2 regions of the Streptomyces sp. NPDC096176 genome follow, and region 2 is predicted to be linked to the other one. Evidence: riboswitches for the same ligand, from Rfam matches in the RefSeq annotation. Region 2 holds a riboswitch; the other holds the start of a gene.
The links. A riboswitch is a leader RNA that binds a small molecule or an ion and turns the genes downstream of it on or off. The one in region 2 is predicted to bind S-adenosylmethionine.

Region 1: it holds a riboswitch for S-adenosylmethionine, as region 2 does, so the genes downstream of both, ACIQ7Q_RS18410 (aminotransferase class V-fold PLP-dependent enzyme) here and thrC (threonine synthase) in region 2, are expected to answer to the same signal.

The regions. Positions count from the first base shown of each region.
Region 1 is NZ_JBIWFV010000006.1:156,316-171,725, reverse strand. It holds gene ACIQ7Q_RS18435 (small hydrophilic protein) at 1-233, shown strand, start outside; gene ACIQ7Q_RS18430 (ATP-binding protein) at 202-1,647, shown strand; gene ACIQ7Q_RS18425 (response regulator transcription factor) at 1,644-2,303, shown strand; gene ACIQ7Q_RS18420 (SLC13 family permease) at 2,390-3,820, shown strand; gene ACIQ7Q_RS18415 (glycerate kinase) at 3,817-4,977, shown strand; gene ACIQ7Q_RS18410 (aminotransferase class V-fold PLP-dependent enzyme) at 4,985-6,346, opposite strand; SAM riboswitch class IV at 6,525-6,642, opposite strand; gene trpD (anthranilate phosphoribosyltransferase) at 6,717-7,781, opposite strand; gene ACIQ7Q_RS18400 (cytochrome bc complex cytochrome b subunit) at 7,934-9,559, opposite strand; gene ACIQ7Q_RS18395 (Rieske 2Fe-2S domain-containing protein) at 9,556-10,632, opposite strand; gene ACIQ7Q_RS18390 (c-type cytochrome) at 10,629-11,438, opposite strand; gene ACIQ7Q_RS18385 (heme-copper oxidase subunit III) at 11,531-12,151, opposite strand; gene ACIQ7Q_RS18380 (hypothetical protein) at 12,333-12,734, shown strand; gene ACIQ7Q_RS18375 (Ig-like domain-containing protein) at 12,749-14,008, opposite strand; gene ACIQ7Q_RS18370 (cytochrome c oxidase subunit 4) at 14,129-14,527, opposite strand; gene ctaD (cytochrome c oxidase subunit I) at 14,524-15,410, opposite strand, start outside.
Region 2 is NZ_JBIWFV010000005.1:480,607-496,016, reverse strand. It holds gene cdgB (diguanylate cyclase CdgB) at 259-1,899, shown strand; gene ACIQ7Q_RS17030 (carbohydrate-binding protein) at 2,042-3,034, shown strand; gene ACIQ7Q_RS17025 (1-phosphofructokinase family hexose kinase) at 3,109-4,044, opposite strand; gene nagA (N-acetylglucosamine-6-phosphate deacetylase) at 4,163-5,362, opposite strand; gene ACIQ7Q_RS17015 (ROK family protein) at 5,362-6,294, opposite strand; gene ACIQ7Q_RS17010 (extracellular solute-binding protein) at 6,649-7,872, shown strand; gene ACIQ7Q_RS17005 (DUF3263 domain-containing protein) at 7,952-8,200, shown strand; gene otsB (trehalose-phosphatase) at 8,211-9,086, shown strand; gene ACIQ7Q_RS16995 (trehalose-6-phosphate synthase) at 9,087-10,544, opposite strand; gene ACIQ7Q_RS16990 (hypothetical protein) at 10,697-11,029, opposite strand; gene ACIQ7Q_RS16985 (glucosyl-3-phosphoglycerate synthase) at 11,068-12,036, opposite strand; SAM riboswitch class I at 12,199-12,326, shown strand; gene thrC (threonine synthase) at 12,344-13,639, shown strand; gene ACIQ7Q_RS16975 (MoaD/ThiS family protein) at 13,678-13,953, shown strand; gene ACIQ7Q_RS16970 (cold-shock protein) at 14,390-14,593, shown strand; gene groL (chaperonin GroEL) at 14,993-15,410, shown strand, end outside.

The DNA.
Region 1 (15,410 bases), on a different contig from region 2:
CGGCGACCAGCTACGCCCTGACCGATGCACCCCGGACGCCCCGCGTGCCGCCCGCCGTGGAACTGGACGCCACCCCGCGTCCGGCTCCGCCGCCCACGGGCAGCCCGGCCGGCACCCCCTCGGGCACACCGACCGGTACCCCGCCGAGCACCGCGCCCACCTCGGACGCGGTCGTACCCGGCCCGCCGGCCACCGACGACGATGACGACGACGACCTCGGTGAAGAGAACTGACCGCCGGATCTCCGCACGGGTCCGCATTCTGCTCTGGCTGCTGCTGATGATGACGGTGGCCCTCGCCGCAGTGGCCACGACCACCCGCTCCCTGCTGCTGAGGGACATCGACCACCGGATCAACCAGCTGCTCACCCAGGAGAGCCAGGAGTTCGCGAACTTCATCCCCCAGAGTGTCGATCCGGACACCGGCCGCAGCTTCACCGACCCGGCGAAACTGCTCCATGTCTTTCTGCGACGCCAGTACTCCGACCCCGACGAGGAGCTCCTGGGCCTGACCCGGCCGCCCGGACAGGGCCTTCACGTCATACGGCAGTCCCGCGACATAAGGGCCTCGGTCGCACTCCACCCCGACCGCGCCCTGCTCGCCGCGGTCTTCGACTCGAAGGCCCGCTCCGGCGTCCTCGACCGGCCGGAGGGCGAGGTGCGCTGGGCGAAGGTGTCCATCGACTCCGCAGGACCGCAGGGCCCTGCGGCCTTCGTCGTCGCCTTCCACGCCGACCGCGAGCGGTCCATCGCCGACGACGCGTTCCGCACCCTGCTGGTGATCTCGGGTGTGGCGCTGCTGCTGACGACCGGCATCGGTTGGGTGGTCGCGGGCCGCATCCTGGCCCCGGTACGGCTGGTCAGGGCGACCGCGGAACAGCTGACCGAGCAGGACCTGACCCAGCGGATCCCCGTCCAGGGCCGCGACGACATCGCCGCGCTCGCCGAGACCTTCAACGCCATGCTCGACCGCCTGGAGCGGGCCTTCGCGGGCCAGCGCCAGTTCGTCGACGACGCAGGCCACGAGCTGCGCACCCCCATCACCATCGTGCGCGGGCACTTGGAGGTCATGGGCGACGACCCTGCCGAGCAGCGCGAGACCATCCGGCTGGTCACCGAGGAGCTCGACCGGATGAGCCGGATCGTGGAGGACCTGCTGCTGCTCGCCAAGGCCGAACGGCCCGACTTCATCCGCCCCGAGCCGGTTCAGCTCGGCGAACTGACCGCCGACGTCTTCGTGAAGGCGAGAGCGCTGGGCGAGCGGGACTGGGTGCTCGACCAGGTCGCCGACCGCGAGGCCGTGCTCGATCCGCAACGCATCACCCAGGCGATGGTCCAGCTCGCGCAGAACGCCGTCCAGCACACCGTCCCCGGCGCCCGGATACGGATCGGCTCACGCGAACTCGACAGCGGTGTCGAGCTGTACGTCGCCGACAGCGGTCCCGGCGTGCAGGAGCAGGACGCCGAGGTGATCTTCGAGCGGTTCCGGCGCGGCACCGCCCGCCGCGGCGCCCGGACCACCGGCGCCGGACTCGGCCTGTCGATCGTCCGGGCCATCGCGGAGGGACACCGGGGCGGCCGGGTCGAGCTGCGCCGCACCGACGGCGGAGGGGCAACATTCGTACTCGTCATGGAGGAAGCGCTGTGAACCGCATTCTGATCGCCGAGGACGAAGAGCGGATCGCGTCCTTCGTCGAGAAGGGGCTGCGCGCAGGCGGCTTCACCACCACGGTCGCCGCCGACGGGGACACCGCCCTCGCCTACGCGGTGACCGGCGGCTTCGACCTGATGCTGCTCGACATCGGGTTGCCCGGCCGGGACGGCTTCACCGTGCTGCGGGAGCTGCGCGAGGCGAGGGTGACCCTGCCCGTCGTCGTGCTGACGGCCCGCGACTCGGTACGGGACACGGTGGCGGGCCTGGAGGGCGGCGCCGACGACTGGATGACCAAGCCGTTCCGATTCGAGGAACTGCTCGCCCGTGTGCGGCTGCGGCTGCGCACCGCGGCCCGCGCCCCCGAGGTCACGGTGCTGCGCAGCGGCGACCTCAGCCTCGATCTGCGCACCCGCCGGGCGCGTGCGTCCGAGCGGACGGTGGATTTGACGGCCCGTGAGTTCGTGCTGCTGGAGCTGTTCCTGCGCCACCCCGGCCAGGTGCTGTCCCGGGAGCAGATCCTCTCCCATGTGTGGGGATACGACTTCGATCCTGGTTCCAACATCGTGGACGTGTATGTGCGGGCGCTGCGCAAGAAGCTCGGCGCGGCACGGCTGGATACCGTGCGGGGCATGGGCTACCGGATGCCGTAGCGCGGGCGGATTCAGGACAATCCGGATGAACTGTCCTTCATCGAAGGCTCATCGACGCCTCACGGCGGGCTTCGAGACTCGTCGTCGTGACCCTATCCCTCCGCCAGGCGGTCTGGCTGTGCGCGGCGCTCAGCGTCTGCGCCGTGTTCGCCGTCCCCACCGTTCTCCCCACGCTCAACGGTGAAGCCCGGTTCACGCTCGCCGTGTTCGCCGTCGCCACCTGCGTCTGGATCGCCGCTCCCGTCGACGACACCTATACGGCGCTGGGAGCGGGGCTCGCCCTGACGGCGACCGGGGTGATCAGTGCCGACACCCTCTTCGCCACCCTCGGCGACGCGACGATCTGGCTGCTGATCTGCGCGTTCGTGCTCGCCGCCGCGGTGGCGAGGACCGGGCTCGCGGGACGGGCGGCGGCGTTCCTGATCAGCGGGGCCCGCACCGTACGGCAGTTGGTGCATCTGAGCACCGCCGCGCTGGTCGTCACCGCGTTCGCGGTGCCGGCCACCTCGGGCCGTGCCGCGCCGGCCATGCCGGTCTTCCTCTCGCTCGCCAAGGCGCTGGCCGACCGGCGGCGGCTCGTAGTGATGCTGGCGCTGCTCTTTCCCACGGTCGTCCTGCTGTCGGCCGTCGCGACCCTCATCGGCGCCGGCGCGCATCTGATCACGGTCAGTGTGCTGTGGGAGCAGACCGGTGAGCGGCTCGGCTTCGTCCAGTGGCTGGTGCTGGGTTTGCCGCTGGCCGTCGTCTCCTCGCATCTGGCCGCGGAGATTGTGCTGTTGACGACCACCTCGCGGGCCGAGCGGCGCGGACCGGTGAAGATCACCGCCGCGCTGCTCCAGCAGCACTCCCCCACACCCGTGACCGGCCCGCTGACCACCTCGGAGGCCCGCTGCCTGATGCTGCTGGGCACGGTGGTTGCTCTGTGGTGCAGCGAGCCTCTGCACGGGGTGCCGCCCGCGGTCGTCGCGTTGATCGGCGCGGTGGTGGCGTCCTCCCCCGCCCTCGGCACCGTACGGCTGAAGGACGGTCTGCGGACGGTGCCCTGGCCGCTGCTGCTGTTCATGGCGGCGACCACCGCGATGGGGGTGGCGCTCGCCGACTCGGGAGCAGCCGGGTGGCTGGTGGGCGGGCTGCCCGGGGGCCTGCCGGCCTGGCTGTTCCTCACCGTGATCGTCGTGGTCAGCACGGCCGCGCATCTTGTCCTGCAGTCCCGTTCCGCCCGCTCGTCGGTGCTCGTCCCCCTTGTGGTGGCGGCCGCCGTCGGCGCCGGAATCAACCCGGTCGCCGCCGCCCTCGCGTCCACCGCGGCTGCCGGTTTCTGCCACACCCTGCCCGCCTCCGCCAAGCCGGTCGCGCTCTTCGCCGACCCGCCGGACGGTGTGCCCACCTTCACGCGTCGCGACCTGCTGCGGCTGTCCGCGCTGCTCGCGCCGCTCAGCGCCGCCGTCGTGCTGCTGTTCGCCCTTGCCGTCTGGCCGCTGCTCGGCGTGCCCGTCCTCCTGGAGACCCAGCCATGAGCCGTACCCCCTACCGCATCGCCGTCGCACCCAGCGGTTTCAAGGAGTCCCTAACCGCCCGCGAGGCCGCGGAGGCGATCGCGGAGGGCCTGCGCCGGGTCGCACCCGACGCCGACCTCGATCTGATCCCGCTCGTCGACGGGGGCGAGGGCACGGCGGAGGCACTGGCGGCCGCGACCGGCGGCCGGCTCGTGCCGCGGGTCGCCATCGGCCCGCTCGGCAGCCCGGTGCCCACCCACTTCGCCCTGCTCGGCGACGGCACCGCGGTCGTCGAGATGGCCGCCGTCGCCGGGCTCGCCCTGGTGCCGCCGGACCGCCGGGACCCGTGCGCCACCACCACGTACGGAGTGGGCGAGCTGATCCGCGCCGCGCTGGACTCGGGGGTGAAGCGGATCCTGGTCGGCTGCGGCGACTCCGGCACCTCCGACGGCGGGGCGGGCGCACTCCAGGCGCTCGGCGTCCGCCTCCTCGACGCCGACGGGGTCGAACTGCCTTCGGGAGGCGGGGCGTTGCGGCGTCTGGCGCGGATCGACCCTGCCGGCCTCGACCCTCGCATCCGCACCACCGAGATCCTGGTGGCCTGCAACCCCTACAACGTGCTGTGCGGGCGGCAGGGCGTGGCCAGGGTCTTCGGCCCCCAGAAGGGCGCGACCCCGGCGCAGGTGGAGGATCTGTCGGCGGCACTGGAGCACTGGGCCTCCCACCTCGCCGCCGCGCTGCCTGCCTCCGTCGATCTGCGGGCGGCCCCCGGCACCGGTGCGTCGGGCGGGCTCGGCGCGGGCCTGGCCGCGATCGGCGCCCGGCTGCTGCCCCGCTTCGACGTGCTGCTCGACCACATCGACCTGGACGCCCGGCTCGCCCGCGCCGATCTGGTGATCACGGCAGAGGGCGCACTCGACGACCAGACCGTACGCGGCAAGATCCCGGCGGAGGTTGCGCACCGGGCCCGGGCCGCCGAAGTGCCCGTGCTCGCCCTCGCCGGCACCCTCGGCCACGGCGTCCGCGCGATCACCGCCGCGGGTGTGGACGCCTACGGCTCGATCGTGCCGGCCCCCGTACCGCTTCCGGAGGCGCTGGACCGCGCCGGCGAGTTTCTCGCCGACGCGGCCGAACGCGCGCTGCGCATGGTGCTGGTGGGGACGCGGCTCGCGGCGTGAACGGGCGTCAGCCGCGGTCGGGCACGCAACGGCCGTCCTCGGTGCGGTACTTCCACTGAGCACCGTCACGGACCAGTTCCTTCACGGCGCTCACGAACCGCTCCACGTGCTCGTCCGGCGTGCCCGCGCCGAAGCTGACGCGGATGGCGTTGAGGGACTTCTCCCCCGGCTTCGCCTCCGGCGCGCCGCACTCGCCGACGTCCTGCTGGTCACCGCCCAGCAGGGTGCGCACCAGCGGGTGGGCGCAGAAGAGGCCGTCGCGCACACCGATGCCGTATTCGGCGGAGAGCGCCGCGGCGAAGTGCGAGCTGTTCCAGCCCTCCACCACGAAGGAGATGACACCGACCCGCGGTGCGTCGTCGCCGAACAGGGACAGCACCTTGACCTCGGGCACCTCGGCGAGCCCCTCGCGGACCTTCGCGATCAGGTGCCGCTCCCGGGCGACCAGTCCGTCGAACCCCGCCTCGGTGAGCGCCTTGCAGGCGGAGGCGATCGAGTAGACGCCGATCACGTTCGGGGAACCGGCCTCGTGCCGGGCGGCGGTGGTGTGCCACTCGACGTCCACCCCGCCGTCGGTCCGCCGCGTGACCTTCCGGGAGGCGCCACCGCCCGCGAGGTACGGCTCCGCGGCCTGCAGCCAGTCGGACCGTCCGGCGAGCACGCCGGAGCCGAACGGCGCGTACAGCTTGTGCCCGGAGAAGGCCACCCAGTCGACGTCCAACTCCTGTACGGACACCGGGTGGTGTGGCGCCAGCTGAGCGGCGTCGAGCACGATGCGGGCGCCGTGGGCGTGGGCGGCGGCGGCGAGTTCCTTCACCGGCCACAGCTCACCGGTCACATTGGACGCGCCGGTGACGCAGACCAGCGCGGGACCGTAGGGGTCGCGGTCGGCCAGCGCGTGCTCCAGGGTCCGCACGGCCTCCGCCGGAGTACGGGGCGCGTTCAGGTAGGTCACACGGGCGTCGCTCCACGGCAGCAGCGAGGCGTGGTGCTCGGTCTCGAAGACGAAGACCTCGCAGCCGGCCGGCAGCGCGGCGGCGAGCAGGTTGAGGGAGTCGGTGGTGGAGCGGGTGAAGACGACCTGGTCGGCGTCCCGGCAGTGGAGGAAGTCGTGGACCACGGCCCGGCTGTTCTCGAACAGATCGGTGGACAGCTGGGAGAGGTAGCCGGCCCCGCGGTGCACGCTGCCGTAGTACGGGGCGTACGCGGCCACGTCGTCCCAGACGCGCTGGAGCGCCGGGGCGCTGGCCGCGTAGTCGAGGGCGGCGTAGGTGACTTCGCCGCCGGTGACGAGCGGAACGGTGACGTCCCGGCCGAGGACCGGCAGCGGGGCACAGAGGGACAGGTCGGCAGTGGTGGCGACAGACATGGCGAACTCCCGTACGGGCAGGCGAAAACGGTGCGTCGACGCAGCACAGGGCGGAGCACCGCAAGAGAAAAGGGTGACCGGAGAAGGGGCGGAGATGCCCTATCGCATTCGCTTGCTCACGAGACTGCTCCCTTGAGGACCAGGACCCCAGGGACACGGCATTCGACGATGCCGCGGGGGTCCGCGCTTGCCACAGACCTCGCTGCCTGCGGCCTGGTCTTCACCCGGGGCACCCCGCCACGGACGGAGGGTTGCCGGACAGCGGGCCGGGGCCGTAATCGCTGTCACTCATGACCTTGGAAAGCATCCTGCCATACGTCTCGCATGACGCAAGGGCACGGTCCACGATCCGGACCGCGCCCTTGTGGCGTCATGCGTTGCTGGCCGCCACCCAGCGCTCCAGCGCGGCCCGCGCCGCCCCCGAGTCGATCGACTGGGCCGCTCGGGCCACCCCGGCCGCGAGCTGCTCGTTCAGCGTGCCGTCCGTCGGCTCCAGGGCCGCGAGCGCCGCCGCCGAGTTGAGCAGCACGGCGTCCCGCACGGGGCCGGTCTCGCCGCCGAGCAGCCGTCGGGCGACGTCGGCGTTGTAGGAGGCGTCGGCGCCGCGCAGCGCCTCGACGGGTACGAGGTCGATCCCGATGTCGCGCGGGTCGAACGCCTCTTCGCGGACGGCGCCGTCGCGCACCACCCACACCTTGGACGTGGCGGTGGTCGTCAGCTCGTCGAGGCCGTCGTCGCCGCGGAAGACCAGGGCGGAAGAGCCGCGCTCGGCGAGCACCCCGGCCACGATCGGCGCCACCCTCGCGTCGGCCACTCCGGTGGCCTGGGCCTTGACCCGGGCCGGGTTGGTGAGCGGCCCGAGGAAGTTGAACGTGGTGCGGATCCCGAGCTCCTTGCGGGCGGCGGCGACGTGCCGCAGCGCCGGGTGGAACTTCACGGCGAAACAGAAGGTGATGCCCGCCTCCTCGGCGACCTGGACGACCCGCTGCGGGGTCAGCTCCAGATTGACCCCGAGCTTCTCGAGCACGTCGGAGGCGCCGCTCGCGGAGGACGCGGCCCGGTTGCCGTGCTTGACGACCTTGGCTCCCGTGCCGGCGACCACAATCGCGGACATGGTGGAGATGTTCACCGTCTTGGCCCCGTCGCCGCCGGTGCCGACGATGTCGACGCTCGGTCCCGGCACAGCGATCAGGTTGGCGTGGGCGTACATCGTGCGCACCAGACCGGAGATCTCCTCGACGGTCTCGCCCTTGGCCCGCAGCGCGACCACGAAGCCGGCGATCTGGGCGTTGGTGGCCTCGCCGCTGAGGATGCGGTCCATGGCCCACGCGGTGGCCTCGGCGCTCTGGTCGCGGTTGTCGAGGAGGGCGTTCAGCACGCTGGGCCAGGAGTGGGCCGCCACGCTGTCGCCGCCAACCGGGGTCACAACGTTCATGGTCCGCTCCTGGGTCCACAAGCCAATAGGGATGGTTCCACCCTATCCAGCCCCGGGGACGGCGAAGAGCCCCGTCCAGCGAATGGACGGGGCTCTCCCCCTGGCTGCGCCGGGGGGAGCCCCCAGCTGTGGCGACGTGTCAGCGCAAGGGATCAGTGGTGTCCGTGGCCGCTGGTGATCTCCTTGTACTCCTCGGAGGTCGCCTTGGGGATCTGGGTCCCCTCGCCGTAGTAGCTCTTGCTGAGCCTGGCGCGCAGCTTCTCCTTGCGCGTCACCTTGCGCCGGACGCCGTTCTCGTCGACCTCGGGGCCGATCTCGGCGGGCTTGTACTGCTCGTGCGCGGTCAGCTTGTAGAGGTCGCCCTGAGCCAGCGGCTCGTGGACCTCGACGAACTCACCGTGCGGCAGGCGCTTGATGATGCCGGACTCGCGTCCGTGCAGCACCTTGTCCTTGTCGCGACGCTGCAGACCGAGGCAGATCCGCTTGGTGACGATGAACGCGAGGACCGGTCCGACGAAGTACGTGATGCGGACGAACCAGGTGATCGCGTTGATCGACAGGTGGAAGTGCGTCGCGAAGATGTCGTTTCCACCACCGAGCAGCATGATCACGTAGCCGGTGACCCAGGCGACGCCGAGCGCGGTACGGGTCGGAGCGTTGCGCGGCCGGTCCAGGATGTGGTGCTCGCGCTTGTCGCCGGTGATCCACGACTCGATGAACGGGTACAGCGCGAGCACCGCGAGGACGAGACCGAAGAGAACCAGCGGGATGAACACGCCCAGGACCAGAGTGTGGCCCCAGAGGTTGATCTCCCAGCCCGGCATCACTCGGACGAGTCCCTCGGCGAAGCCCATGTACCAGTCGGGCTGGGCGCCGGTGGACACCATGTCCGGCCGGTACGGGCCGAGTGCCCACACGGGGTTGATCGTGAACATGCCGGCGATCAGGGCGATGACACCGAAGACCAGGAAGAAGAAGCCTCCGGCCTTGGCCATGTAGACCGGCAGCAGCGGCATGCCGACGACGTTCTTGTTCGTACGGCCGGGGCCCGCGAACTGCGTGTGCTTGTGGTAGAAGACCAGGATCAGGTGGGCCACCACAAGGCCGAGCATGATGCCCGGCAGCAGCAGGATGTGGATCGAGTAGAACCGGGCCACCATGTCGTGGCCGGGGAACTCGCCGCCGAACAGGAACATCGACAGGTAGGTGCCGACGATCGGCGTCGCCAGGATCGCGCCCTGCGTGAAGCGGACACCGGTGCCGGAAAGCAGGTCGTCCGGGAGCGAGTAACCGGTGAAGCCGGTGAACATGCCGAGGACGAACAGCAGGAAGCCGAACAGCCAGTTGATCTCACGCGGCTTGCGGAACGCGCCCGTGAAGAACACGCGCATCATGTGCACGAACATCGCGGCAAGGAAGATCAGCGCGGCCCAGTGGTGGATCTGCCGGATGAGCAGACCACCGCGGACGTCGAAGCTGATGTCCAGCGTCGAGGCGTACGCCTCGGTCATCCGGATGCCCTGCATCGGCACGTACGAGCCGTGGTACTCGATCTCGTTCATGCTCGGGTGGAAGAACAGCGTCAGATACACACCCGTGAGGATGATGATGATGAAGCTGTAGAGCGCGATCTCACCCAGCATGAAGGACCAGTGGTCCGGGAAGATCTTGCGCATGTTGGCCTTGGCCAGGGAGTAGATCCCGAGCCGGCCGTCCGCCCAGTCGGCCACCCGCTCGCCGGCGGGTGCTTTCTTCTGCGTATCCGTTGCAGTACTCATCCGCGCTCCCAGAAGGCAGGACCGACGGGCTCTTCGAAGTCGCCGAGCGCCTCGAGGTTGCCCTCGGCGTTCACACCGATACGCAGCTGCGGAAGCGCGTGACCGGCCGGACCGAAGATGACGCGGGCGCCGTCGGAGAGGTCGAAGGTGGACTGGTGGCACGGGCAGAGGACGTGGTGCGTCTGCTGCTCGTACAGGCTGATCGGGCAGCCGACGTGGGTGCAGATCTTCGAGTAGGCCACGATGCCCTCGTGGGACCACTCGAGCTCCCGCTTGTCCTTGATGTCCTCCGGCTGGAGCCGGACGATCATCAGGGCAGCCTTGGCGATCTCGGTGTTGAAGTTATGGTCGCTCTCCTCCAGGCCCTCGGGCATGGCGAAGGTCAGCGAACCGACGGCAACGTCCTCGGGACGCAGCGGCTCGTTCGTGTTCATGTTGATGAGCTGCTTGCCCTTGGCCCACAGGGTGCTGCGGAGCTTGTCCTCGGGCAGCGGACCCAGTTCGCGCAGCAGCACGACGCCGGAGAGCGGCACCATGGCCAGCGCGCCGAACATGGTGTTGCGGATCAGCTTGCGCCGCCCGATGGCGGACTCTCGGGCACCGTCCGCGAAGTCGGCCATGACCTTGGCCTTGACCTCGGGAGCGGCCTCGATCGCGTGACGGTCGTCGGCGACCTCCACGTCGGACATCAGGGTGCGCGCCCAGTGGACGGCGCCCGCGCCGATGCAGAAGAGCGCGAGACCCAGCGTCACGCCCAGCGAGAAGTTCAGCGCGCTGATGTGACCGAACGGCCAGATGTACACGATCTTGTCGACCGGGAGAATCACGAACGCGGCGATGAAGCCGACCGTCGAGAGCATCGACAGCGTGAACAGGAAGGCGACGGCACGCTCGGAGCGCTTGGCGGCACGCTCGTCGATGTCCTGGATGCGCGGCTTGTGGGCCGGCAGTCCCGGGTCGGCGAACGGGTCGTCGTGGCGCTGTGCGACGGCGGTCGAGCCGCCGTGGGCCGCGTCGTGCGCGGCGCCCTGCTCTGCGGGCAGGTTCTCTTCTGGAATGTCTTGGCTACTCATGACTTCTTGGCCTTAGCGGTGTGGGCCGCGACCCAGATGGCAACAGCGATCAGCGAACCGAGACCGAAGATCCAGCCGAAGAGACCCTCACTGACGGGGCCCAGGCCGCCCAGCGCGAAACCGCCGGGGGTCGGCGTCTCCTCGCCGTTCACGGTCTTGACGTACGCGATGATGTCCCGCTTCTGCTGCTCGGGCATCGTGGTGTCGGGGAAGGAGGGCATGTTCTGCGGGCCGGTCTGCATGGCCTCGTAGAGGTGCTTCGGGCTGACGCCCTCCAAGCTCGGGGCGTACTTGCCGTCGGTCAGCGCGCCGCCCTCACCGGTGAAGTTGTGGCATTGGGCGCAGTTGTTGCGGAACAGCTCGCCACCCTTGGCGATGTCCGCGCCCTCGGGGCTGTACTGCTTCTCGGTCGGCGTGATCGGACCGGCACCCAGCGACGCGACGTACGCCGCGAGCTGGTCGATCTCGGCCTGCGAGTACACGACCGGCTTCTCGGGCACCTGCGCGCCGGGCTGCTGGGCGGGCATACGCCCCGTGCCGACCTGGAAGTCGACAGCGGCCGAGCCGACGCCGACCAGGGACGGGCCGTCTGAGGTGCCCTGACCGCCGGTTCCGTGGCAGCTTGCGCAGCCGACGGTGTAGAGCTTCTGCCCCTCCTTGATGGCGAGGGACTGGGCGGTTTCATCGGCCTGCGCCTTGTCCGCGGGTGCGAACGCGGCGTACAGCCCCCCAGTGGCCGCCAGCGCGAGGAGTAGGACGACGACCGCCGCCAGCGGATGGCGTCGTCGTGCGGAGAGCTTTTTCACGGATTACCCCGGTGTCAGGATCTTCTGCGTCGATGCTTCTGGACTATGTCTGCTTCAGGCGGCGTCCGCTCGGGACGAACCGCCCGCGCCGATTACTTGATCATGTAGATCGTGGCGAAGAGGCCGATCCAGACGACATCGACGAAGTGCCAGTAGTAGGACACGACGATGGCGGCGGTTGCCTGCTCGTGGGTGAATCTCCTGGCCGCGTAGGTCCTTCCCAGGACCAGCAGGAAGGCGATGAGACCGCCCGTCACGTGCAGGCCGTGGAAACCGGTGGTCAGGTAGAACACGGAACCGTACGGGCCCGACGAGAGCGACATGCCCGCGTCCTTGACCAGCTCCGTGTATTCCAGGACCTGACCGCCGATGAAGATCGCACCCATGACGAACGTGATGATGAACCACGTCCGGAGCTTCTTCACATCACCGCGCTCAGCGGCGAAGACGCCGAGCTGGCAGGTGAGGGAGGAGAGCACCAGGATCGTGGTGTTGGTGGCCGAGAACGGGAAGTTCAGGTGTTCCGCCTGAGCCGTCCAGTACTCGGTGCCCGTCACCGATCGCAGGGTGAAGTACATCGCGAAGAGGGCCGCGAAGAACATCAGCTCGGAACTCAGCCAGATGATGGTTCCGACGCTGGTGAGGTTCGGTCGATTGACCGACGGGTGCGCGTGCCCGGTTTCTACTGTCGTTGCTGTCGCCACGACCGACATTATGTCGGTCGCTTATCCCGCCCTCACTCCGGGGGGTGCCGTTCGGAGTGTTCCCACCCTCAACGGGTCGCTCGAGCGGGCCCGAACGGCCCATCGAAGCCCCGTCCGAACCGATGCTGACAGGCAGTGGGACGGAGTAGCATCCGGCAGACAAGCCTGATCGAACGAGTGCGGAGGAACAATGCAGTCGAGCGCCACGGTCCTTGTCTACAGCGACGACGCGAACACCCGCGAGCAGGTCAGGCTGGCGACCGGTCGCCGGCCCGCCGCGGATGTCCCGCCCGTGCGCTTCGTGGAGTGCGCGACGCTGCCCGCCGTCCTCAAGGCCTTGGACGAGGGCGGCATCGACGTGTGCGTGCTGGACGGGGAGACGGTTCCGGCGGGCGGCATGGGCGTGTGCCGGCAGATCAAGGACGAGATCTTCGACTGCCCGCCCGTACTGCTGCTGATCGGCCGCCCGCAGGACGCCTGGCTGGCCACCTGGAGCCGCGCGGAGGCCGCGGTGACGCTGCCGGTGGAGCCGGTGGAGTTCGCCGCCTCCCTCGCTTCGCTGCTGCGCAGCCGGCTGGCCATCGAGGCCTGACGCGACGGGACCGGTCAGACGGCGGGACGCAGGCGGGCCGAGACGGCGGTGACGTTGCCGTTGGAGGCCTCAGACCCGGGTATCAGGGCGCTGCCCTTGAGCCACTTGTCCCAGGACACGTTCCATTCGCCGAAGCCGTTCCCGAACGTGTCCATCATGCTGCCGTAGCTGTTTATGACCTTGACGATGTCACCCGGTCGGACGGTGTCGTAGAACCACTTGGCGTTGGCCATGGACATTCCGGTGCAGCCGTGGCTCACGTTCGCGGAGCCCTGCGAGCCGACGGACCAGGGCGCGGCGTGCACGTATTCACCGCTCCAGGTGACGCGTGTGGCGTAGTAGACGGGCAGGTCGTACGACTCGGAACTGCCCGCCGCTATGCCGATGCTGGTGCTGCGCATCCGTACGAAGTACTCCTTGCCCAGCACGACCTTGACGCCGTTGCGGGTGTCGAAGCCGGGCTTGCCGGTGGTCACCGGCATGGTCTTGATCACTTCGCCGTTCCGCATGACCGTCATGGAGTGCGACGCGGCGTCCGTGACGGCTTCTATGCGGTCACCGATAGTGATCTTGAGCGGCTTGGAACGGCCTCCGTAGAGCTTGCCCGCGACCTTGACGCCGTGGAGGTTGCTCGTGGCGTTCACGATCGTGCCCGTGGGCCAGTACTCCTTGGGCCGGTAGTGCAGGGTCTTGTCGTCGACCCAGTGCCAGGCCCCCTCCACCGCGGGCTTCGAGGTGACCTTCAGGGCGCGTTCGACGACCGCCCTGCCCTTGCCGTCGGTGACGGCGAGGCTGAGCTTGGCCGTGATGGGCTGCCCCACGCCGTACGTGCCCGCCTCCGGGCCGAACTCGGCGGTCAGGAACCTCTTGGCGGGCGCCGTCTCGAAGACCAGCGTGCGCAGGCCCGGCGCGCCGTCGTCGTCCTCCGTGGAGACCCTGACGGTGTATTTGGCGCCGGCCGAGAGGGGGGCGGTGGAGCGCCAGCGGGCGCCGTCCGCGGCGAGTTCGCCGGCCAGGTAGTGGCCGGCGTCATCTATGACGGTGACGTCCGTGAGGCGGCCGCCGTCGCCCTTCGAGGTCACCTCGAGGGGCTTTTCCGGATCGACCTTCGAGCCGCCCGGCGCGGCGTTGAAGCCCACCTGCCGTGCCGCGTCGTACGGGGCTGCGGACAGCGGATGCCTGTCCGGTTCGCCGCACGCGGTCGCGACCACCCCGAGGGTCACGACCAGCACGGTGCAGCTGACAAAAGTGCGCATGCGAGGCGTCTGGTTCATAACCACACGGTATGAACGGTTGTCAGCCGCGGCGCGCCGGATGACTGCAAACGAGTGGGCCCGGTTCACCTCACTGGAGTGAGGTGAACCGGGCCCGTCCCGTGGTCCGCTCAGGCGGTACTACTGGTTCTGGCTCTCACCGCGGTAGTACTCGAAGACCCAGCCGAAGAGGCCGACCAGGATCAGCGGCAGCGAGACGTACAGCAGCCACCATCCGATCGCCACTCCGAGGAAGGCGAGCGCACCGCCGATGCCCAGCGAGAGCGGCTGCCAGCTGTGCGGGGAGAAGAACCCCACCTCGCCGGCCTCGTCGGCCACGTCGGCTTCCTTGTCGTCCTGCGCCATGGCGTCCACCCGCCGGGCCGTGAAGGCCAGGTAGTAGCCGATCATGATGCTCAGACCGAAGGCCAGGAAGAGCGCGGTGGTGCCGGCCGGCTCCTTCGACCAGACGCCGTACAGGACGGCGACGGCGAGGATGAAGACTCCCAGCCAGAGGAACATCTTGCCCTGGATCTTCACTTGCCGACCTCCTTGCCGCCGAACAGCGCGGTGTCCTTCTGCCCGTGGTTCTCGAGCTGCTCCATGGCGGCGATCTCCGGGTGGTGCAGGTCGAACGCCGGGGATTCACTGCGGATGCGGGGCAGGGTGAGGAAGTTGTGCCGGGGCGGCGGGCAGGACGTGGCCCACTCGAGCGAGCGGCCGTAGCCCCACGGGTCGTCGACCTCGATCTTCTTGCCGTACTTCGCCGTCTTCCAGACGTTGTACATGAAGGGGAGGATCGACAGACCGAGCACGAACGAGGCGATCGTCGAGATGGTGTTCAGCGCGGTGAAGCCGTCGGCCGCGAGGTAGTCCGCGTAACGACGCGGCATGCCCTCCGCGCCCAGCCAGTGCTGCACCAGGAACGTGCCGTGGAAGCCGATGAACAGCGTCCAGAAGGTGATCTTGCCGAGCCGCTCGTCCAGCATCTTGCCCGTGAACTTCGGCCACCAGTAATGGAATCCGGCGAACATCGCGAACACCACGGTGCCGAAGACGACGTAGTGGAAGTGCGCGACGACGAAGTACGAGTCGGAGACGTGGAAGTCCAGCGGCGGCGAGGCCAGGATGACGCCGGTCAGGCCACCGAAGGTGAAGGTGACGAGGAAGCCGATCGTCCAGAGCATCGGTGTCTCGAAGGACAACGAGCCCTTCCACATCGTTCCGATCCAGTTGAAGAACTTCACGCCCGTCGGAACGGCGATCAGGAACGTCATGAAGGAGAAGAACGGCAGCAGCACACCGCCGGTGACGTACATGTGGTGCGCCCAGACCGTCACGGACAGGCCGGCGATCGCGATGGTCGCGCCCACCAGGCCGATGTAACCGAACATCGGCTTGCGGGAGAAGACCGGAATGATCT
Region 2 (15,410 bases):
GCCCGACGACCATGAGTAACCATGGGTACGCTCCGATGGTTTTGCGTTCAATAAGTGTCTTCGAGAAAGCGAGGGTGTGCCCGACCCGGTCGCATCTGACCCTTCATCACCTGATGTGACTTGAGTCACAGAGGCCAGTAATTGTTGACCCTGTGTACCGAGTGAGCTGCTCACTGTGATTCAGTGGCCGGGATACCGCACAAGTACGCCAATCAGACGCCCTGGAGTTTGCTGTCGAGGTCTCGGGGAGAGCGAGCGATGGAGACCGAGTCGGAGCCCTATGTCCGTCTTGCGACCCTGCGGCAGCTGCACGAGGTCGTCGCGGACCTCAACACGGCCCGCAGCCTGGCCGACACCCTGCAGACCGTCGCCGACGGCATCGTCGCCGGACTGGGCTACGAGCTGGCCTGCGTCAACCTCGTCCGCCCCGACGGTGACCTGGTCGTCGCCGCGTTCGCCGGCAGCGCCGCCGCAGAGGCCCTGATCACCGGCCGTGTCGGCTCCCGTGCCTCCTGGGACCGCCGGCTGTCCATGGGCGAGGCCTGGGGCGAGCTGCGCTTCATACCGCACACCGAGGGCTGGGTTCTCATAGAGGACGACGTGCCGCAGTGGCACACCGATGGTCCCGAGCCGCGCTTCGAGGACGAGTGGCACCCGCTGGACCGTCTTTACGCCCCCATGTACGCGTCGGGCGGCGGACGGGAACTGCTCGGGGTGATCTCCGTGGACCGGCCGCGCAACGGACGCCACCCCGGCGCGTGGGGCCAGGAGGCCCTGCAGATGTACGCCTCCCAGGCCGCGATCGCGATCAGCAACGCGAGACTTCGCGCCAACATGCAGCGCGCCCTGGTCCGTCTCGAGCGCGAGCAGCAGGCCCTGCGCGCCAGCGAGGAATCCTTCCGCCAGGCCTTCGAGTACGCCCCCAGCGGCATGGCCATCGCCGAGATGGGCGGTGACCAGCACGGCCGGCTGCTGCGCACCAACGACGCCCTGTGCCGCCTCCTCGGCCGCCCCGCCTCCGCGATGCGCCGCTACTCCTTCGCCGACCTCGTCCACCCCGAGGACGTCGGCACGCTGCTGCGCACGTCCGCGGAGGGCGGTCGCGCGGAGATCAGGCTGAGCCGCAGGGACGGCACGTACGTATGGGTCTCGCTGCGCAACTCGGTCGTCGCCGATACCGCGGACGGGCCACGTTTTCTTCTCACCCACGTCGAGGACATCGAGGACCGCAAGCGCCACGAGCTGCAGCTGGCGCACCGCGCCTCGCACGACGCGCTCACCGGCCTGCCCAACAGCGCGGAGCTGCGCGCCCGGCTCAGTTCGCGGCTGTGCGAGCGCCCGCACGCCACGGTGTACGCGACCGACATCGAGGCGCTGGACGCGGCGTACGAGACCGACGCCGGGTTCCGTGCCGACGGCTTCGACTTCGAAGCGGTCGGCGGCCGGACGTACGACCACCATGTGCACATCGTCGCGCCGGACAGCGAGATCGACGACGGCGCCAAGGGACTCGCCGTCCTCTTCTGCGACCTGGACGGCTTCAAGTCGATCAACGACAGGTTCGGGCACCAGACCGGCGACGCCGTGCTGGTCGAGGTGGCCCGCCGGCTCACCACCGGCGTGCGTGACGGGGACACGGTCGCCAGGCTCGGCGGCGACGAGTTCGTCGTCCTCGCCGACGGTCTCGGCGCGGCGGACGCCGCGGATCTGGCCGTACGGCTGAGGAACGCGATCATCCTGCCCATCCGCGTAGGCGGTCGCGGCGTGCGCGTCGGGGCCAGCTTCGGCATCGGATGGGCGAGCTGCGGGATGTCCGTCGAAGAGGTGCTGCAGTCGGCCGACCAGCGGATGTACATCGAGAAGCGCTCCCGCTCCAAGGTGCACCGCCGGGCCGGGTGACGGATGACACCCTTGCTCCTCGGCCCTGGTGGCCGGGCGCCGGCCGGACGGATGAGGCCTGCGCCACCCGATCCGTTGGCCCGAACCGGGTAGGCTCGCCCGCGTCGGCGTTGTGCTGACAAGATGGTGAGGAGTGACTGGGATGACGGCCGCGAACAACGGCGCGAGCACGCCCGAGGACGACGACCCGTTCGGCTACCTGTACGCGGACGGGCAGCAGGCGGGCGCCACACCCCCGCGCCAGGGCGGCTACGGCTACCCCGGACCGGCGGCACAGCCCGGGGTCCCCCGCACCTCGTACAACCAGGTGCGGACGGTCGGTGAGCGTCAGTACGGCCAGCAGGTCCCGCACCAGCAGACGTACGGCCAGCAGACATACGGCCAGCAGCCCGGCTACGGGCAGCAGCCGACCGCCGCCTACGCGGCGCCCGAGACCTACCCCGGCGCCACCGCCCAGACCCGCCACGTCCCGACCACGTCGCACGAGGGCGGCCACGGCCACGGCGGCCGGAGCGGTGGCCCCAACACGCGGGGCCTGCTGATCGGCGCGATCGCGGTCGTCGCGGTCGTCGTGATCGGCATCGGCGCGGCGCTGATGAGCAGCGGCGACGAGAAGGACAAGGCCGGCGGCAAGGGCGGCGCGGGCAGCACCCCCTCGGCGGCCGAGTCCGTCGGGGAGAGCCCGAAGCCCTCCGAGGAGCCGGAGCCCGCCGACCTCCCCAAGCAGGACGCGGCGACGCTCCGGCTGGGCCCGCCGGCGGCCCTCGCGAAGGACGTTCCGGGCGCGAAGGGCGCGGACGGCGCGTATGTGATGTTCAACGGCGTCGGCGGATCTGCCGGCTGGTCGGTGGACGTGCCCGAAGCCGGCGCGTACACGATGTTCATCACCTACAGCGTGCCCGGCAAGGACGCCAAGACCACCCTGACGATCAACGACGGGCAGCCCCGCGAGATCAACATGTCGAACTTCGCGCATGCGGCGGAGGGCGACTGGACGAAGGGCTGGACCAACACCTACGCCTACGTGAACCTGGAGAAGGGCAAGAACGACCTCAAGATCTCCTGCGAGCAGGGGAACCAGTGCGAGGCGTATCTCGACCAGGTCTGGCTCGAGGCCGGCCAGAAGAAGGGCTGACCACTCGCGTCACGGCCCTCGGGCCTCCACACCACCGTCCCGGTTCGCCCCGCGAGCCGGGACGAGGCGTTTCCTCACCTGTCAGGAGCAGTGGACGGGTGCTCGACGATCTTGACGCGCGGCAGCAGCTCCTCGTAGGCCGCCGCGTCGAACTCGCCGGCCGCCGGGGCGAGGACCGTGGCCGCGGAGAGGGCCACGGCCCGCGACAGGCGTTCTGCCCAGGGGAGCCCACCGACCAGCCCGGACAGCAGGCCGGCGACCGCCGAGTCGCCCGCGCCGGTCGGATTTCCCTTGACCGCTTCGGGCGGGGCGGCCTGCCAGGTGCCGTCCGGGGTCGCGGCGAGCAGACCGTCGGGGCCGAGGGAGGCGACGACCGCGTGTGCGCCGCGGCGGCGGGCGTCGCGGGTGGCCCGCAGCGGTTCGCGGGAGCCGGTGAGCCGGGCGAGCTCTTCGGCGTTCGGCTTGATCAGCTCGGGGCGGGCGGCGATGCCGCGGCGCAGTGGCTCTCCGCTGGTGTCGAGGAGCACGGGTACGCCGGCGCCGCGCGCCCGGCGCACCAGTTCCGCGTACGCGCCGACGTGGATGCCGGGCGGCAGGCTGCCGCACAGGGCGACCGCCTCGGCGTCGCGCAGCAGCGCGTCGTACGAGGAGAGGAACGCCGCCCACTCCTCGGGCGTGACCGTGGGGCCCGGCTCGTTCAGCTGGGTGGTGTCACCGGTCGTGTCGTCGGCGATCGCGAGCGTGCGCCGGGTGGTGCCCGCGATCTCCACGAGCGCGTCGTGCGGCGCGAGAGGGGCGAGCATCCGGCGCAGGACGGTCCCGGTGGGTCCGCCCGTGAAACCGGTGACGACGCTGTCGTGGCCGAGGGCGGCGAGGACGCGCGCGACGTTGATGCCCTTGCCGCCGGGGCGTTCCACGACCTCGCCGACCCGGTGGGAGGCATGTGGGGTCAGGGCGGCGACCCGGTAGGTGATGTCGAGGGCGGCATTGAGTGTGACCGTCAGGATCACCCGTGTACCCCCGAAGAACGCGTTTGCCATGCTCGTACGGGTCCTGATCATGCCAAACGGAAGGCGGTTGGCCCAAGACCCCGTGGACCGACCGCCTTGCCGTGCATCGCGGGCGGAATCACACCAGGGCCGGGTCGACCACCCAGTCACCGTGGCGCATCACGCCCTTGAGCGTGAAGTCCGCGTCGAGGACCACGAGGTCCGCGTTCTTGCCGGGCTCCAGCGAGCCGGCCCTGTCGTACACGCCGAGCAGCTTCGCCGGATTGGCGGAGATGGCCGTGACGACGTCCTCGACGGGGATGCGGTCGACGGTGACGGCCCGCTTGAAGGCGGTGTCCAGGGTGAGGGTGGAGCCCGCGATCGAGCCGCCCTCGACCAGCCGGGCGACGCCGTCCTTCACCTCGACCTCGAGGGGGCCGAGCTGGTAACGGCCGTCGCCGAAGCCGGCCGCGTCCATGGCGTCGGTGATGAACGCGACCCGTCCCGCGCCCGCGCTGCGGAAGGCGAGTTCGAGCGCGGCGGGGTGGAGGTGGGTGCCGTCGTTGATCAGCTCGACGGTGACCCGCTCGTCCTCCAGCAGCGCCGCGATCGGGCCGGGGGCGCGGTGGCCCAGGGCCGGCATGGCGTTGAAGAGGTGGGTGGCGACGGTGGCTCCCGCGTCGATGGCCTCGCGGGTCTGTTCGTACGTCGCGTCCGTGTGGCCGATCGCCGCGATGACGCCGTGGTCGGCGAGCAGTCGCACGGAGTCGAGGCCGCCCGGCAGCTCGGTTGCGAGAGTGACCATCTTCGCGGTGCCGTGGGCGGCGTCGATCAGCTTGCGGACCTCGGCCGGGTCGGGGTCGCGCAGCAGCTCCTCGCTGTGGGCGCCCTTGCGGCACGGCGAGATGAACGGCCCCTCGAAGTGGATGCCCGCGAGGTCGCCCTGCTGGACGAGCTCGGCCAGGAAACCGGCCCGGTGGGCGAGGAAGGCCATGTCGCCGGTGACAGTGGAGGCGACGAGAGTGGTGGTGCCGTGCCGCCGGTGCGTCAGCACGCCCCGCAGGACGTCCTCGGCACTGCCGGAGGTGAACGAGGCCCCGCCACCTCCGTGATTGTGGATGTCGACGAAGCCGGGGACGATCCAGTGCCCGGACAGGTCGCGCACGGGAGCGTCGGCGGGCGCGTCCGCGGCGATCCTCGTGCCCTCGACGACGACGCGTCCGTTGTCGACGGTCCCGGTCGGCAGCACCACCCGTGCACCGGCCAGAACTGTGCTCGGCGGGCGGTGCGGGCTCGTGGCGTGAACCGTGCTCGTGGCGCGAGCGGCGCTGGCGGCCATCAGGCGGGTACCTCCTTGGCGAGTAGATCCCAGGCGAGCAGCCCTGCGCCCAGGCATCCGGCGGTGTCCCCGAGGGCCGCCGGGACGATCGTGGGCAGCTTCTGGAACGTGATGCGTTCCTCGACCGCCGCCCGAAGGGGTGTGAACAAGGTTTCCCCGGCCTCGGCGAGGCCGCCACCGATGATCAGGGTGCGGGGGTCCAGCAGGGTGAGTGCGGTGACGAGGCCGTCGGCGAGGGCGTCGACGGCCTCCTGCCACACCGCGGTCGCGGCCTTGTCGCCTGCCTCGACGGCCTTGGCGCAGTCGGCGGCGTCGACGTCCGGGTCGCCACAGGCGGCGGCCCAGGCGCGGGTGACCGCCGCGGCGGAGGCCAGCGTCTCGAGGCAGCCGCGCTGCCCGCAGCCGCAGGCGGGGCCGCCGGGGCGGACGACGATGTGGCCGATCTCGCCGGCGCAGCCGTGGGCGCCTGCCTCGATGGCGCCGCCGATGCCGATGGCGCCGGCGATGCCGGTGCCGAGGGGGACGAACAGGAACCGGTCGGTGCCCTGACCGGCCCCGATACGGCCCTCCGCGAGTCCGCCGGTGCGCACGTCGTGCCCGAGCGCGACGGGGATCTCGCCGAGCCGCCCGCTCAGGAGCTCGCGCAGGGGGACGTCGCGCCAGCCGAGGTTGGCGGCGTAGACGGCGATGCCATGTTCGGCGTCGACGATCCCGGGGACGGCGACGCCGGCGGCCTCGGCGGGCCGGCCGAGGTGTTCCTGCCCGTGGGCGCGCAGCTCCGCCGCGAAGCCGAGGATCGACTCCACGACGGCGTCGGCCCCGCGCTCGCGCCCGGTGGCCCGCCGCGCCTCGTGAAGGAGTGTCCCGTCCGCCCCGACCAGGGCAGCCTTCATACCGGTGCCGCCCACATCGAGGGCGATGACGTGTCTCACGCGAACAGTCTCGCGCGTGGAGCCGGAAAAGGTCTAGTCCACTCCCGAAATTGTTGCCGCTCCATACAAACCGCGACGGCGCCTCCCGGCCGACCCGCGGGGAGGCGGCGGCTCTCCCGGCGCGGCGGCGACGCGTTGCCGGGGAACGGACCCGGGGTGCAGGCGTTGTGAAAGTGAGACCGCAGTGGTGTAGACCTTGTATCTCCGGGTGGGGAAAGATCGCTCCCCATCTCACAGGACGTCGCGGGGGACCGACTGGGACAAACGGACAACACGGATCTATGAAGCAGAGGGTGGGGAAGAGCTGTGCAGCGGCGCTTCTTTGGTGTGACCGCGGCCGTCGCCGCACTGGGCATGACGGTTTCGCTCGCGGGATGCGGCACCTCCGGCGGTTCCGGTGACGTCACCCTCAAGCTGGTGGCCGCCGACTACGACGTGGCCGGCGGAGCGAGCAGCAAGACGTACTGGGCCGATCTGACGGCCGCGTTCGAGGCCCAGAACCCCGGCATCGACGTCGAGGTCCAGATCGAGTCGTGGAACGACGTGGACCGCAAGGTCGCCGAGATGGTCAAGGCCGGTGAGGCCCCCGACATCGCGCAGATCGGCGCCTACGCCGACTACGCCGCGGCGGACAAGCTGTACTCCGCCGACCAGATGCTCTCCATCCCTGTCCAGTCCAACTTCCTCCCGCCGCTCGTCGACGCGGGCGAGACGAAGCGCGTCCAGTACGGGCTGCCGTTCGTCGCCTCCACCAGGCTGCTCTTCTACAACAAGGAGCTCTTCGAGGAGGCCGGGATCACCGGGACCCCCGACACCTGGGCGGAGCTGCAGGCGGACGCGGAGAAGCTGAAGCTCAACACCGACGTCACGTACCCCTTCGCGCTGCCGCTCGGCCCCGAGGAGGCCCAGGCGGAGACGCAGATGTGGCTGCTCAGCGGCGGTGGCGGCTACACCGACGAGCTCGGCAGGTACGCCATCGCCTCGGATCAGAACATCAACACCTTCGAGTGGCTGAAGGAGAACCTGGTCGACGAGAAGCTCACCGGCCCGGTCGCTCCCGGCGAGCTCAACCGCAAGGACGCTTTCGCCGCGTTCACCCGCGGCGAGGTCGGCATGCTGAACGGCCACCCCTCCCTGCTGCGGGCGGCCGAGAAGGCGGGCGTCGACGTCGGCACGGTCGCGCTGCCCGGCCGGCAGGGCAAGGCCGAGGCGTCGATGGGCGTGGCCGACTGGATCATGGGCTTCAAGCAGAACGGTCACCGCGAGGAGATCGGCAAATTCCTCGACTTCCTCTTCACCGACAAGAACGTCCTCGAGTTCGCCGGTCAGAACGACCTGCTGCCGGTGACGGTCTCCGCCCGGGACGCGATGGAGGACGACCCGGAACAGGCGCACCTCAAGAAGTTCCTGGAGGTGCTCCCGGGCTCCGTGCTCCCGCCGGTCGGCAAGACGTCATGGGCGTCGGCCAGCGAGAACATCAAGAAGAACATCGGCGACGCCGTGGGCCCCGGCGGCAGCCCCACCCGCACGCTGGAACGGATATCCCGCGACGCCAAGACGGCCGAGAGCGCCGAGTAGACGCCCCGAGGTGCGCCGGGCCCCGCACCCCGTACGCCCCGCACCCCGTACATGGACCGGACCGTCAGTGCCCGCCGATATGTTGGATCGTATGACCGACGACCAGGAGCTCTCCGAGCGCGACCGGGCCGTCCTGGCCATGGAACGGCGTTCCTGGCCGGGGCCCGGCGCCAAGGAGCGGGCGATCAGGGAGCAGCTCGGCATCTCCCCGGTCCGCTACTACCAGCTGCTCAACGCCCTTCTCGACGACGCCCGCGCCCTTGCCCACGACCCGGTGACCGTCAACCGGCTTCGGCGTGTGAGGGACGCGAGGAGAAGTCGCCGCTAGGGTCGGACGCATGGGCAGCTCCCCGCACGCAGAGTACGCAGACTCCATGCCGACGCCGTCCACTCCAGCCGGCCGTGAGGGCCTCGCGGCGCTCCTCGACCGGCCCGACAGGGCGGTGATCGCTCTCGACTTCGACGGCACCCTCGCCGAGATCGTGGCCGACCCCGAGCAGGCGCGCGCCCACGAACGCGCCGTCCCCGCACTGGCCGCGCTCGCGCCGCACGTGGCTTCCGTCGCCGTGGTCACCGGCCGGCCCGCCGGGGTCGCCGTCCGCTACGGCGGCTTCGCCGGTGTCGACGGCCTGGACCACCTCGTCGTCCTCGGCCACTACGGCGCGGAACGCTGGGACGCGGTCACCGGGACCGTGAGAGCGCCGGCCCCCGACCCGGGCGTCGCGGCCGTCCGGTCCGAGCTCCCCGGCTTCCTCGACGGGATCGGGGCCTGGCAGGGCACCTGGATCGAGGAGAAGGGCCGTTCCGTCGCGGTCCACACCCGCCGCGCCGAGGACCCCCAGGCCGCTTTCGACGCCCTGCGCGAACCCCTCGCCGCGCTTGCCTCCCGGCACGGCCTGATCCTGGAGCCGGGCCGTATGGTCCTGGAACTGCGCCCGCCCGGCATGGACAAGGGCGTGGCGCTGTCCGAGTACGTGCGCGAGGTCGGTGCCGAGGTCGTGCTCTACGCCGGTGACGACCTGGGCGACCTGCCCGCGTACGGCGCCGTCGACAAGCTCCGCTCGGACGGCCTGCCCGGTCTGCTGCTGTGCAGCGGTGGCGCCGAGGTCCCCGAACTGGCAGAGCGCGCCGACCTGTTGCTGCCCGGCCCTGCGGAGCTGGTCGACTTCCTCGCCGCCCTGGCGCGGCGGATCCAGGAGGGCACGAGGTCCTAGCTAGGCGCCCTCGCGCAGTGCGTCCAGCTGGTCGAGGAACCACTGCCGCGGCGGCAGCGCGGTCGCTGCCGCCGCGAGGCGCTTGGAGCGCTCGGCCCGTTCGTCGGCGGGCATGGACAGCGCCTCGTGCAGGGCCGCGGCCGTGCCGCTGACGTCGTACGGGTTGACGGTGATCGCCTCGTCGCCGAGCTCCTCGTGGGCGCCGGCCTCCCGCGACAGCACCAGGGCGCAGCCGAGGTCGGTGACGACGGGGACCTCCTTGGCGACCAGGTTCATGCCGTCCCTGATGGGGTTCACGAGGGCCACGTCGGCCATCCGGTACGCGGCCAGTGAGCGGGCGAAGTCGTCCTTGACGTGCACGACGACCGGGGTCCAGCCGTCCGTGCCGTACTGGGCGTTGATCTCGTCGGCCAGCCGGGAGACCTCGGCCGTGTAGTCGCGGTAGACCGCGAGATCCTGGCGCGAGGGATAGGCGAGCGCGATGTGCACGACCCGCTCGCGCCACTCGGGGTGCTGCTCCAGCAGCTCCCGGTAGGCCAGCAGCCCCCGGACGATGTTCTTGGACAGCTCGGTGCGGTCGACGCGCACGATCGTCCTGCGGCCCTCTCCGACCTGCTCGCGCAGGGCGGCCATGCGCTCCTCGACGTCCGGCCGGGCGGCGCGCTCGCGCAGGAAGTCGGCGTCGGCTCCGAGGCCGTGCACCCCGAGCCGGGTCCGTCTGCGGCCGTGGCCGGGCATCCGGTACTCGAAGGCCGGCTCGTGGTCCTTGGGCCACAGCGACGCCCCGTCGTACTGGGACAGCACGGAAGAGGCGCAGCGCTGGAACGAGTGCAGCCAGCGCTTGGTGAGGAACCCCAGGCGGTCCGCGCCCAGCATCCCCAGCAGCAACTCCTCCGCGATGTCGTCCGGCAGCATCCCGAAGTACTCGGGCGGCGCCCACGGGGTGTGCGAGAAGTGCCCGATCCGCAGGTCGGGGCGGATTTCGCGGACCATGCCGGGTACCAGCGCCAGGTGGTAGTCCTGCACCAGGACCACCGCGTCGTCGGCGGCCTCCGCGGCGATCGCCTCGGCGAAGGCCCGGTTGCACAGCCGGTACGCGCTCCACTGCCGCCGGAAGTCCTGGTCGAAGGCCGGCTCCAGGGGCGTCTGGTACAGCATGTGGTGGACGAACCACAGCACCGAGTTGGCGATGCCGTTGTACGCGGCGGCGTGGACGGCCGCGTCGATGTCGAGCATCCGTACACCGGGCTCTCCCACCCCGCGCCGTACCGCCTCCCGGTCGCCCTCGCTCAGCGCCGAACACACCCACAGCGACTGTGCGTCGGAGCCGATGGCCGACAGGCCGGAGACGAGCCCTCCACCGCCGCGGCGGGCGTCGAGCCCTCCGTCCTCGGTCAGCGTGTACGAGACAGGGCCGCGGTTGGACGCGACGAGGATCTGTGCTGCGTCGGAGACCATGTGCCGAACCCTAGCCCGTACCGCCGGGCCTCAAACGTGTGGTTTCGGGCGGGTCGCGGGCCGCGGGCCGGGCCTCGCTCGGGCACGGCCGGTGCGGGTGGCTTGCGTCCGGGGCTTGCGCGCCCTTGGGCGGGCCGGGCCCAGGTGCGGGGTCAGTGGTCGCGGCGGCGGCCGCGGGCGGCTGCCACCGCGACGATGCCGACCGCGGTGAGGCTCAGCGCGACACCGCCGAGCAGCCACAGCTGTTCCGCCGTGCCGCCGGTGCGGGCCATCTCCACGTGGTGTTCGCGGGGCGTGTCCTGCTCCGCCGGAGCCACCGACGCCGCGGGGGCCGCCAGTGCCGTCGTAGGGGCGGCCGGGCCGAGAGTCGCGGCGGCGGTGACCGCCAGCGTGCCGATGAGCCGGGTCAGCCGCTCGCGGCCGACAAAGGGCGTGGCCCTGCGGTGCCTGCCGCGCGCCGGTGCAAGAAATCCGATGAGTCCCATACATCGGAAATGTATGCAAAATGACCGGCGGTTCCTGCTTATGCCGCGCGACGCGCCGCGTACTCACCGATCTCGAGCATTGGCGGACGTTCCTCGGTGTCCACCTGGTAGGTCCGTGGCGCGAAGCCGTCGTCGACCCGCTCGAACTGGGTGATCGACGGGCGCACCAAGTGAGGCCGGGACAGTCGCAGTTGGGCCGTGCGGTAGATCGTCGCGGCCATCCTGCCGAGCGCCTGCCCGTCCTGGTGGCGGTGCTTGCGGGTGCCGACGTCGACCTGCGCGAGGGCGTCCAGGCCGACCAGGTTCAGCGAGTCGATCAGCAGGCCGAGCTCCACGCCGTAGCCGACGGGGAAGCGCAGTCGCTCCAGCAGGGAGCGCCGTGCCGCGTACTCGCCGCCCAGCGGCTGGACGAAGCCGGCGAGCTGCGGCCAGTGCAGATTGAGCAGCGGGCGGGCCACCAGCTCGGTCACCCGGCCGCCCTGGGCCGGTGTCCCGTCGGGGCCGGGCGCGGCGCCCCCGCCCAGCGGGCGGTCGTACATGGCCTTGACGAACTGGACCTCGGGCTCGGTCAGCAGCGGACCGACGATGCCGGAGACGAAGTCGGGGGAGAAGTCGCGGAGATCCGCGTCGACGAAGCAGACGATGTCGCCGCTCGTCACCATGAGTGACCGCCAGAGCACCTCTCCCTTGCCGGCCACGGCGGGCAGTCCCGGCAGGATCGAGTCCCGGTGCACCACCCGGGCCCCGGCCGCGGCGGCCACCTCGGACGTGCGGTCGCTCGAGGCCGAGTCGATCACCACCAGCTCGTCGACGAGCGGCACGGCCTCCATGAGCTCCCGGCGGATGATCGTGACGATGTCTGCGACCGTCGCTTCCTCGTTCAGCGCTGGTAGCACGACACTGACCGTCGACCCTTGCCTGACCTTGGCGGATATCAGCCGGTCGAGCGAGCGGTCGGATGCGGACCAGGAGCGCCGGCTCAACCAACGCGCCACCTCATCGAGCACGTCGCGTCTCCCTTGACAGTAGGTCGTGTGATCCATCTCGCGGGTCGGACGACTATCTCAACCGTCCGAGGGTTCGGTTACAGTCTTGAGCAACGCGAACGACCCTCGCATCTCGGGGGGTCGACGCACACAAACGCCCGGACCGCATGTCCGGTGCCATACCGCTCATCCAGAGGGGCAGAGGGAACGGCCCGTTGAAGCCCCGGCAACCCTCCCGCCGACCGCGAGGTCACGGTGGGGAAGGTGCCAATTCCGTCTTGTGGCGAAGTGCGTCACGAGGAAGATGAGGAGAAAGGGCCTCGCCATCATGGCTGCGCAGACTGTCGCAAGCACCCCCGCCACCACGCCCGTGGATCTCGGACCCGCCGCCGCACTTTCGTGCCGCGAGTGCGGACAGCGCTTCGCACTCGGACCGATCTTCGCCTGCGCCGAGTGTTTCGGGCCGCTCGAAGTCGCCTACGACCTGCCGAGCGGCGACGTCGAGAAGCTCCGCGCACAGATCGAGGCGGGCCCCGCCAACATCTGGCGCTACGCCCCCCTGCTGCCCGTCCCCGTCGACGTGGCCGACAAGCCCAACCTGAACCCGGGCTGGACCAAGCTCGTCAAGGCCGACAACCTCGCCCGCGAACTGGGCGTCACCGGCGGCCTGTTCATCAAGGACGACTCCGGCAACCCGACGCACTCCTTCAAGGACCGCGTCGTCGCCCAGGCCATCGAGGCCGCTCGCGCCTTCGGCTTCACCACGCTCTCCTGCTCCTCCACCGGCAACCTCGCCGGCGCGGTCGGCGCCGCCGCCGCGCGGGCCGGCTTCCGCTCCTGCGTGTTCATCCCGCACGACCTCGAGCAGGGCAAGGTCGTCATGGCCGCGGTGTACGGCGGCGAACTCGTCGGTATCGAGGGCAACTACGACGACGTGAACCGCTTCTGCTCGGAACTCATCGGCGACCCGCTGGGTGAGGGCTGGGGCTTCGTCAACGTCAACCTGCGCCCGTACTACGCGGAGGGCTCCAAGACACTCGCGTACGAGATCTGCGAGCAGCTCGGCTGGCGGCTGCCCGACCAGCTCGTCGTCCCGATCGCGTCCGGCTCCCAGCTGACGAAGATCGACAAGGGTCTGCAGGAGCTCATCAAGCTCGGACTCGTCGAGGACAAGCCGTACAAGATCTTCGGCGCCCAGGCCGAGGGCTGCTCGCCGGTGTCCACGGCTTTCAAGGCCGGGCACGACGTCGTGCGCCCGCAGAAGCCGAACACCATCGCCAAGTCGCTCGCCATCGGCAACCCGGCCGACGGGCCGTACGTGCTGGACATCGCGCGCCGCACGGGCGGCGCGGTCGAGGACGTCAACGACGAGCAGGTCGTCGACGCGATCAAGCTGCTGGCCCGCACCGAGGGCATTTTCGCCGAGACGGCGGGTGGCGTGACCGTGGGCGTGACGAAGAAGTTGATCGAGGCGGGCGTCCTCGACCCGGCGCTCACCACCGTCGTCCTCAACACCGGTGACGGCCTCAAGACCCTCGACGCGGTCGCGGAGACCTCGCAGGCGACCGCCGTCATCCGCCCGAGCCTGGACGCGTTCCGCGACGCGGGCCTGGCCGCTCACTGAATCCGCAACCCGCCGTACTCCGCCGAGAGGTGACGAACATGAGTGTCAACGTCCGCATCCCCACCATTCTCCGTACGTACACGGGCGGCCAGGCCGAGGTCCCGGCGAAGGGCGCGACCCTCGCCGAGGTCATCGCGGACCTGGAGAAGAACCACACCGGCATCGCCGCCCGTGTCCTGGACGACCAGGGCAAGCTGCGCCGTTTCGTCAACGTCTACGTGAACGACGACGACGTCCGTTTCGAGCAGGGTCTGGAGACCGCCACGCCGGACGGCGCGGGCGTGTCGATCATTCCCGCGGTCGCCGGCGGCTGACGGAAATAGAGGGTCGGGCGACTGAGCCTTCCCCAGAGATTTACCCGCAGTTACAGAAATTGCCCCCTCCGCAAGAGAAGCGGAGGGGGCAATTCTGCATGGTTGAGCGCGATAGGGTCTGGGAAGCCCCCTCCGCCGGCCGCTCGAGAATGCCTTCAAGTTCCGCAAGAATGCGGCCAAACTGTGCGATCGAATTGCCTCTTAGGCGTCATTTGCCGGGCCCGACTTGCCCCGGAATTACATGAATTCATATGAATCGGCCGTTCGGTCCTGCCCAGATTTCTCGTCCGACTGACCTGTTGCAGAGGGCAGTTGGGCGGATACATTCAGCCGCGGTCGACGCGTTCCGGCGCACACCCCTCCTGCTGGGGTGGAGGTCTGACCCAGGGTCGCGAAGTGCGGTCCTGCGCAAGGGCCAGTAATAGGGGAGTTAGGCATGGCTCAGGGCACCGTCAAGTGGTTCAACGCGGAGAAGGGGTACGGCTTCATCGCGGTCGACGGTGGTGCGGATGTTTTCGTCCACTACAGCGCGATCCAGATGGACGGGTACCGCACCCTTGAAGAAGGTCAGCGAGTCGAATTCGAGATCTCGCAGGGCCAGAAGGGTCCGCAGGCGGACATGGTGAAGCTCGCCGTCTGATCTGTTCCAGGCGCGATCGGCCACCGACGCACTCACGCGCGAGGGGCCCGCATCCCGGTCACGGGAGGCGGGCCCCTCGTGCGTGCGCGCAGGGCGCGCCCTGCGTGTCCGCGCCCTGCGTGTCCGCGCCCGGCGTGTCCGCATCCTCGAAGTCCTTGCGCCCTCCGTCTCCCGACCGCCGCGCCGCATCGAGGCTTCTTCGAAGCCGCTTGCACTCTCGGGGGTCGAGTGCTAATCATTGGCGTTAGCACTCTCCCAGTGAGAGTGACAGAACTTGGATCGGGTCGGTGAGGTCCGCACACCCGGTGGGGCAAGGAACCACAGGGCACGCAGGCCGTCCGTCGCGGGCACCGGATGCGATCCGAAGCAATCCACCCCAGTCCGGGAGGACCACTTCACATGGCCAAGATCATCGCGTTCGACGAGGAGGCACGGCGCGGTCTCGAGCGCGGGATGAACCAGCTCGCCGACGCCGTCAAGGTCACCCTTGGCCCCAAGGGCCGGAACGTCGTCCTCGAGAAGAAGTGGGGCGCCCCCACGATCACCAACGATGGTGTTTCCATCGCCAAGGAGATCGAGCTCGAGGACCCGTACGAGAAGATCGGCGCCGAGCTGGTCAAGGAAGTCGCCAAGAAGACGGACGACGTCGCCGGTGACGGTACGACCACCGCGACCGTCCTCGCCCAGGCGCTCGTCCGCGAGGGTCTGCGCAACGTGGCCGCCGGCGCCAACCCGATGGCCCTGAAGCGCGGCATCGAGAAGGCCGTCGAGGCCGTCTCCGGTGCCCTGCTCGAGCAGGCCAAGGACGTGGAGACCA